DNA from 2 places in the Gordonia sp. WA4-43 genome. Region 1 is predicted to be linked to the other one. Evidence: riboswitches for the same ligand, from Rfam matches in the RefSeq annotation. Region 1 holds a riboswitch; the other holds the start of a gene.

Region 1 (4,249 bases):
GGAAGCCGAAGCCCTTGTCCGCGTCGTACCACTTCACCTTGCCGGTCGGCACTGTGCTCACCCTCATCTGTTCTAGATCTGTCGAAAAACGACCCGTCACGACAAAAGACGCCGTCACCCATCTCGCGGCCCGGACGGCGGAAGACCGTGCGAGCCCAGACGGATGCAAGGCGCCTGCTTCGGACCATCCTAGCCAACGCCCCGCCGCGCGGTCACACCATTACCCGGCGGGCACCGATCGCGCGGCGTCGCACCGGCCGGCGTTGCACTACCGTGGCGGGTATGCAGAAGACATCCTCCCCGCGGTTGCTGCAGGCTGCCGGGGTCGTGTTCATGATCGGAATTCTGGCGATCGTGGCGTTGTTCCTGACACCGTTGGTGACCGGCGGCGACACCGCGCCGACCGCCGTCTATCTGCTGACCATGTGCGCACCGCTGGGATTCGTCCTGGGCCTGGTGTACGCACTCCGTGCCGGACGCCGAGCCAGGTGAGGACCGTGACCACAACCATCGACACCACCCCCGATCTCTCCCCCGTCTCCGACGGGCGGGCGCTGCGTGACGCGTACAGCTGTTTCCCGTCGGGCGTCGTGGCGGTGTGTTGCGAACAGCGCGACGGGGATTCGACCACGCTGATCGGAATGGCTGCGAGCTCGTTCACCACCGTCTCGCTCGACCCGCCACTCGTCTCGGTCTGCGTCCAGAACACCTCGACGACCTGGCCGCGGATCCGCACGGCTCCGGCCATCGGGGTCAGCGTGTTCGCCGGCGACCAGATCGAACTCTGCAAGCAACTCGCCGGGTCGTCGGAGCACCGGTTCGACGGCATCACGCCGCTGAGCACCGATCGCGGGGCGGTCTTCGTGCCCGACGCGGCCGCCCACCTGTCGTGCACGATCCACAACGAGATCCAGGCCGGCGACCACACCGTCGTGTTGCTGGAGATCGAGACCTTGCGCGCCGATCCCGACATCGAGCCCCTGGTCTTCCACGCCAGCACCTTCCGCGCCCTGGAGGCGCGCACGGACCCGACCCGGAAGTGAGTCGCCCAGCACCATGAGCACGGTCGGCCTCGGACTGCCGCTGCCCCGCTCCCCGCGGGAAGCAGCGACCTCCGACGCGCCCACCGACGGGCCGTTGCTCGACACCTTCGGTCGGGTCGCCAAGGATCTCCGGGTCTCGGTCACCGACCGCTGCAATCTTCGGTGCTCGTACTGCATGCCGGCCGAGGGCCTCGACTGGATGCCCACCGACCAGGTGCTGTCCACCGACGAACTGATCCGGGTGCTGACCGTCGCCGTGCGCGACCTGGGGATCGAGCGCATCCGGTTCACCGGCGGCGAACCACTGTTGCGCCGCGACCTCGAGGACGTCATCGCCGCCGTCGCGGGCCTCCCGCAGTCACCCGAGATCGCGATGACGACGAACGGACTCGGTCTGCCCCGGCGGGTCGACGGACTGGTCGAGGCCGGCCTCGACCGCATCAACGTCTCGCTGGACACCATCGACCCGGTCCGCTTCGCCGAGATCACGCGCCGGGACCGTCTGACGGATGTGCTCGACGGCCTGGCGGCGGCCCGCCGCGCCGGGCTCGATCCGGTCAAGGTCAACGCCGTGGTGCCCGACCGTGGCGATTTACCCGGAGTCCCCGACCTGCTCGCCTACTGTCTCGAGCACGGCTACGAGTTGCGCATCATCGAGCAGATGCCACTCGACGCCGACCATGCGTGGCAGCGAGCGCAGATGGTGACCGCACAGGAGATCCTCGCGACCCTGCGGAAGCGATTCACCCTGCTGCCCGACCCCACGCCACGTGGGAGCGCTCCGGCCGCCACGTGGCTCGTCGACGGCCACCGCGGCACGCACGGCCCGGCACGGGTCGGGGTGATCGCGTCGGTCACCCGGCCGTTCTGCGGGGACTGCGACCGCACCCGGCTCACCGCGGACGGATCACTGCGCAACTGCCTGTTCGCGACGTCGGAAACCGACGTGCGGCACGCGCTGCGCACCCTCCCCGACGACGAGATCGACGCCGCCCTCGCGCGCCTGTGGCGCGCGAACATGTGGGCCAAGGCGGCCGGCCACGAGGTGAACGCGGCGGGCTTCACCCAACCGGATCGGCCGATGTCGGCGATCGGCGGCTAGGCTCGCGTCCGATGCAGCTCACAGTTCGTTTCTTCGCGGCCGCGCGCGCCGCGGCCGGTGCCGAGGAGAAGGTGATCGACGTCGACCCGTCGACCCCGCTCGGCGCCCTCGAGGGCATCCTCGCCGCCGGAAACCCCTCCCTCGCCACGGTTCTCGAACGCTGCTCGTATCTGCGCGACGAGATCGCGTTCTCCGATCGGACGCATGCGCTCGGCACGTGCACGACACTCGACGTCCTCCCCCCGTTTGCCGGTGGCTGACGACACACCCGGCTTGTGACCTTAGTCACATCACGGCGCGGTAACAGGATGGGCACGGGACGGCCACTAACCCGTTGAACTGGGATGACGGCCGAAGTGGGTCGGAAGACCCGGATCCGGGCCGAAAATCGCTTGCGTCCAAGCAGGTGATTCAGTCCAACGAACGACGTACTGTTCGAAGCGTCCTCCTCGGAGGTCACGACACAGCAACCAAGACATAACGTCCCACCGGCCGCGCCGAGCCTCGTTCCGCCGGTGGGAACGACAAGCAATCTAGGAACGAGGACGGGGGACCCAACCTCATCCCCTGAGACCGGGCACCACACCAGGTGTCCTCGGGGTTAAGTCCCGGAAGTCGCGGCGACCACCACGACGACCCGGGACCGAGCACCTCTCGCTCGAACCCGACAGCTGACTTCGTAGGCGCGTGGAGAGAGGAAACACATACATGTCCGGACGTCATCGCAAGCAGACGACCAGCACGGCCGCCAAGACCATCACCAAGGTCGCCCTCACCGGCGCGGTCCTCGGCGGCGGAGCAGCCCTCCTGGGCACCGGTACCGCCAATGCGGCCACCGACGCCGAGTGGAACCAGGTCGCGCAGTGCGAATCCGGTGGCAACTGGGCCATCTCGACCGGGAACGGCTACCACGGCGGCCTGCAGTTCTCCCCGAGCACCTGGACCGGCCACGGCGGCGGCGAGTTCGCCCCGACCGCCGATCAGGCCTCGCGCGAGGAGCAGATCGTCGTCGCCGAGCGTGTGCTCGGTTCGCAGGGCAAGGGCGCCTGGCCCACCTGTGGCACCGGCCTGTCGGGCTCGACCCCGCGCAGCGCGCCGACCGACACCCCGCGTGAGATCGCCCCGGTGCTCCCCGGCGGCAACGGCAGCGTCGATCTGGCGAAGACCACCGAGGACGTCGCCAACCAGGTCACCGACGCCCTCACTGAGGCCGGCGTCAGCCCCGAGATCAAGAACCTCTGGCAGGCGGCCAAGGACAGCGGCGTCACGCTGAACCAGGATCAGATCAAGCTGTTCAACGACAACAAGCACCTGCTGCCCAACCCCTGATCGCCGCTCGACGCCTGATCTGGGACCCAGACGAAGGGCCCCGCACGATGAACCATCCGTGCGGGGCCCTTTTCCATTGGTTTCGACAAGCTCAACCAGCGGGGGGTCAGCTCAACCAGCGGGGGTCAGCTCAACCAGCGGGGGTCAGCTCAACCAGTGGGGCGGGGTCAGGCCGAGTTGACCCATTCGTCGGTGCCGTCGTCGAAGAACTGGTGTTTCCAGACCGGCAGGCGGGCCTTGACCTCGTCGACGAGGCGCGAGCAGGTATCGAACGCCGCCCGACGATGGTCGGCCGCCACCGCGACCACGAACGCGATGTCGCCGATGACGAGGTCGCCGACCCGGTGGGACACCGCGACCGCGCGCACCCCGTCGACCGCGGAGACCTCCGCGACGACCTCGGCCAGGACCTTCGTCGCCGTGGGATGCCCCGAGTAATGCAGCGCGGTCACGGTGCGGCCGCCGTCGTGGTCGCGGACCGCGCCCACGAACCCGACCACCGCACCGGCTTTGCCGTCGGCGGCGTCGATGACCATCGCCTCGTGGTCGGCCAGCGTGATCGGCTCGTCGACGACCGCGGTGTGCACCACGTGCGAGCCGGCCTCTCGGGTCATCGGTGGTCGCCTCCGCGGATCTGATCGAGCGCGTGGTGGACGACCCCGGCGAGGACGCCGAGCCCGTCGCGGACCCCGCCGGTCGAACCGGGCAGGTTCACGACGAGGGTCGTCCCGGCGATTCCGGCGAGTCCACGTGAGAGGACCGCGGTGGGCACCGT
Region 2 (4,249 bases), 2.1 Mb from region 1:
GCGTCACGCCCGCCGCTCGATCACGCTCGTAGACGTTGACCGCGGGGCTCGACGACACGGGCGCTGCGGACGAGCCGGGCCCGTCGGGCACGTCGACCGTGCCGCACGCGGTGGCAACTGCGATGACCGGAACGACCACGGCCGAGACGAGGCCGGCGCGCCCGCGCGGTGAGGTCACCGGTGGGACTAGAACCGGCGGGCAGAGTTGTACGGTCCGGCCTCGTCGAGCGGCTCGACCTTGACCGGAACGCCGAAGGTCGAGGCGTGGATGACATAGCCGTCACCGACGTACATACCGACGTGATGGGCATCGGGATAGTAGATGACCAGGTCACCGGGCTTGAGATCGTTCTTCTCGACCGGCTGACCGCCGGCCATCTGCGCCTGACTCGATCGCGGGATCGTCTTGCCGGCCTGCCGGAACGCCCACACCATGAGTCCCGAGCAGTCGAACGAATTCGGTCCGGTGGCGCCCCACACGTAGGGGTCACCGATCCGGGTGAGCGCGGCGTGGGTGGCGATCAGTCCGGCGGCGGTGCCCTTGGGCACCAGTCGCGGATCGAAGTCGAAGGTCGGACCGCGCAGAGCCGCCAACTGCTTGCCGGTCATCGACTTGTAGATCGACCGGATCTGGATCGCCTGGAGCTGCAGGTCGGCTTGCTTCGTCTGGAGGTCACCACGGACCCGTTCGGCGCGGGAGACCGCCTCGGAGGCGGCCACCGCCGTGCGCTCGGCATCCTTCTTCGCGATGGCGGTCCTGGCCCGTACCTTCTTGATCGCGGTCAGGTCCACCGACGCCTGACGCGAGATCATGTCGAGACCCGACATCTGGTCCAGGAGCGCCTGCGGGGAGTCGCTGACCATCACGGCGTACAGCCCGCTGACCCGCGCGCCCTGATAGCTGGCGCGGACGATCGCGTCGACTCGGTTCTGGTGCACGGCGAGCTGGGCGCGGCTGGTGTCCAGCGTCTGCTGCGCCTCGGCCGCGGCTTTTTTGGCCGCCGCCACGATGCCGCGCTGCTTGTCGTACTCGATCTTGGCGTTGTGCATCGCCTCGGTGGTCTTCTCCGCGTCGATGCCCAGTTGCTTGTAGCGGTCGAGCAGCTGATCGGCCGAGCGCGCGGGCACCGCACGGGCGTCCCCGACCCCGCCGGCGACGGTCGGTGCCAGAACGGCGAACGCCGACAGGACACAGAGCGCCACCATCAGCGGACCCGAACGCATCCTCGGCCGCGTCGCGCGACCACGCCCCTCCCCGATCAGCACGGTCTACTCACTCCCTCGTGTGTGCTCGTCGATCCCTGAGCATCCCGGGCCCCTGCACCCGTACCCCGCGTCCCGTCGACCACCCTAGGCGGCCGACCGGCCCCCGGGACTGGTTCGGGCGGATCGCAATCCACGCGATCCGCCCGTCCAGAGACCTTCGTGCTCAGTCTGTTCGTGTTCAGTTGTCGTCAGTACCGACGGATGCCCGTCAGGGTCCACTCCTTGACGGCGTCGCGCTTGACCGGCGTGCCGTAGTTGGACGAGTGGACGAACTGACCGTTGCCGACGTAGATGCCGGCGTGGCCGCCACCGTTGAAGATCATGACGTCGCCGGGCTTGGCCTCGGAGTACGACACCGCGCGTCCGCCGCCGAGCTGGCCGTAGCTGTCGCGCGGGATGTTCTTGCCGGCCTGCTTGTAGGACCAGTAGACGAGGCCCGAGCAGTCGAATGCGTTGGGGCCGGCGGAGCCGTAGGAGTACGGCGCACCGATCTTGCTCTCGGCGGCCTTCACCGCCTTCTGACCGGCGGTCAGCTGCGGCTGGCCCAGGGGCGCGCCGCCACCCTGCGGGCGGAACTGCTGCGGGATCTGCTCCGGCGCGATACCCGGCACGGTGAACTGCCCCAGGTTGGGGATCTCGACCGTGGCGGCGGGCGACTTCTTCACCGGCGTGGCCTCAGGCGCGGGCTTGGCCTCCGGGGCCTTCGCGCCGGGCAGGGCCGGGATCTCGAAAGTGCCCAGCGGGGTGTGGACCGGGGCGGCGAGAGCAGGGCCGGCGGCTGCGGCGAGCGAACCGAGTGTGATCGATCCAGCGATCACCGCCTTCTTGGCGACCGTGCTGCCACGATTGGGCTGTTCCAAACGATGTTTGGCCACGAAGCGAGTTCTCCTTCAGATCTTCCTCTACCGCCGACCGAGTTAGCTGTCGGGTTCGGGCCGGAAGAGTGGCCCTACACGTTTTTCGCGCATGAGGTATCCACTGGACACTCATGCGTGGCAACGCGATTCACCCCGATTCGGATCGGCTTCGACCGAGTCGCATCAGTGGTGATGCGCTCCGACGAGCCCGTCCGAAGGTTGTGGTTCCCCGGTTCGCCCGCGAGGGCGATTGAGCGGTGACTACTGCGGACCACTTCTGTTGAAGCGGGACGCTCCGCAAAGGTCTCAGAAAGGTTACGAAATCGGATGCGCTCTGTCCACCAGGCGACAGACAGCCAAACCTCGGCCGCTTCTCAGCCTGCCCTGAGGACGGTCACAGAGGCGCGTCGATCCGGCACCTGAACTGCGGTTTTGGCGGATCTTGCAGATCGTGCAGCGGCGCTGGTCACCATTGCAGCAGCCTGCAGAACGTCGATGGCGAGGTCCAGTTCGGCATCCGCGTCCGAGGTGGCCGCCGTTACCGAAACTCCACCTTCGTGCGGCATATCGTCCCAGCTCGGACCACCAAACAGCACTGTCATCATGCACCCGTCGCAAGCGACGGGACGAGCCGGGCAGCGCGCACAATCGACGTACATAATGTGATCTCCATCTCATCTGGCGAGGGCGGGCCGCGTCGGCCCCGTTACGGGTCGGTGTGACCGTGAGAAGACCGCATTTCTCACGTCCAGGTGGAGACTAGGGGCGCCCACCGACAAGTCCGTCGAACAGCGATCGACACAGCAGTCACACGGGTCACACGACACGATGTCGGAGCGTCGCGGTCGCGATGTCGGTGGATCGAACTAGTGTTCGCCGGGTGACGCAGACCAGCGTGGACGGCTCGCCCGCGGGGCAGCTCACCTTCGCCGACCTGGAGGCCGCCGACCAGGGGGCCACGGGTGAGACGTCGAACGAGTTCAGCGACCGGTCGCTCTTCGAGACGACCCTCGTCGTCGTCGACCTCGAGACCACCGGGTCAGACCCGGTCCGCGACCGGATCACCGAGATCGGCGCGGTCAAGATCCGCGGCGGCGAGGTGGTCGGCGAGTTCGCCACGCTGGTCGACCCCGGCCGGCCGATCCCCCCGCAGATCGTGACCCTCACCGGCATCACCACCGCGATGCTGACCGACGCCCCCCGGATCGAGTCGGTGCTGCCGTCGTTCTTCGAGTTCGCCCGCGGCTCGATCCTGGTGGCCCACAACGCTCGTTTCGACATGGGTTTCCTCCGGCAGAACGCGATCCGGCTCCACCTGCCGTGGACGTTCAGCCTCAGCCTGTGCACGGTGACCATGGCCCGGCGCATCCTCAGCCGTGACGAGGCGCCGACGGTCAAGCTCAGCGCGCTCGCCGACCTGTTCGACGTCTCCGTGCGGCCCACCCACCGGGCGCTCGACGATGCGCGCGCCACGGTGGAGGTCTTCCACCGGCTCCTCGAGCGCGTCGGCAATCAGGGCATCGCGACAGTCGGCGACCTGACGTCGTATCTCCCGAAGACCGACCCGCGCCTGCGCGCCAAACGCGCACTCGCCGACCATGTCCCGGCCCGTCCCGGGGTGTACCTGTTCCGCGGCCCGTCGAACGAGGTCCTCTACGTGGGCACCGCGGTGGACCTCCGCCGCCGGGTCCGGTCGTACTTCAGTGGCAACGACCCGCGCCGCCGCATCGCGGAGATGGTGCTCCTCGCCCAACGGGTCGACGTCGTGGAGTGTTCCCACGCCCTGGAGGCCGCCGTCCGCGAACTCCGGCTCCTCGGCGCGCACGCACCGGCGTACAACCGACGATCGACCCAGCCGCACAAGGGTTGGTGGGTGACCCTGACCGAGGAACGCTTCCCCCGGCTCAAGGTCAGCCGAACACCCACCGACGAGTCGATCGGCCCGGTGGGCAACCGCAACAACGCGGCGACGGTCGCCGACGTGATCTCGGCGGCCGCCGGTCTGCGCACGTGCACGACACGGCTCGGCGCGACGGGTTACCACTGGTGTCCCGAGGCCGATGGGAGGCGGCGGCCGGGGTCCTGCCGGGCGGCCACGGCGCAGCCGCAGACGGTGCCGGACTACT

The links. Region 1 has a riboswitch for cyclic di-AMP ahead of LEL84_RS21040 (transglycosylase family protein). Riboswitches for the same ligand answer to the same signal wherever they lie in the genome.
Region 2: linked by a shared signal. The riboswitch ahead of LEL84_RS05965 (C40 family peptidase) and the one ahead of LEL84_RS21040 (transglycosylase family protein) in region 1 are both predicted to bind cyclic di-AMP.

What each region holds. Positions count from the first base shown of each region.
Region 1 is NZ_CP084736.1:4,651,453-4,655,701, reverse strand. Features, by position in the region: gene LEL84_RS21065 (cold-shock protein) at 1-52, opposite strand, end outside; gene LEL84_RS21060 (hypothetical protein) at 283-492, shown strand; gene LEL84_RS21055 (flavin reductase family protein) at 498-1,043, shown strand; gene moaA (GTP 3',8-cyclase MoaA) at 1,057-2,145, shown strand; gene LEL84_RS21045 (MoaD/ThiS family protein) at 2,157-2,405, shown strand; cyclic di-AMP (ydaO/yuaA leader) riboswitch at 2,631-2,847, shown strand; gene LEL84_RS21040 (transglycosylase family protein) at 2,854-3,474, shown strand; gene LEL84_RS21035 (molybdenum cofactor biosynthesis protein MoaE) at 3,642-4,088, opposite strand; gene LEL84_RS21030 (molybdenum cofactor biosynthesis protein B) at 4,085-4,249, opposite strand, start outside.
Region 2 is NZ_CP084736.1:1,334,114-1,338,362, forward strand. Features, by position in the region: gene LEL84_RS05955 (hypothetical protein) at 1-178, opposite strand, end outside; gene LEL84_RS05960 (NlpC/P60 family protein) at 187-1,224, opposite strand; gene LEL84_RS05965 (C40 family peptidase) at 1,455-2,141, opposite strand; cyclic di-AMP (ydaO/yuaA leader) riboswitch at 2,158-2,390, opposite strand; gene LEL84_RS05970 (hypothetical protein) at 2,498-2,728, opposite strand; gene LEL84_RS05975 (DEDD exonuclease domain-containing protein) at 2,974-4,249, shown strand, end outside.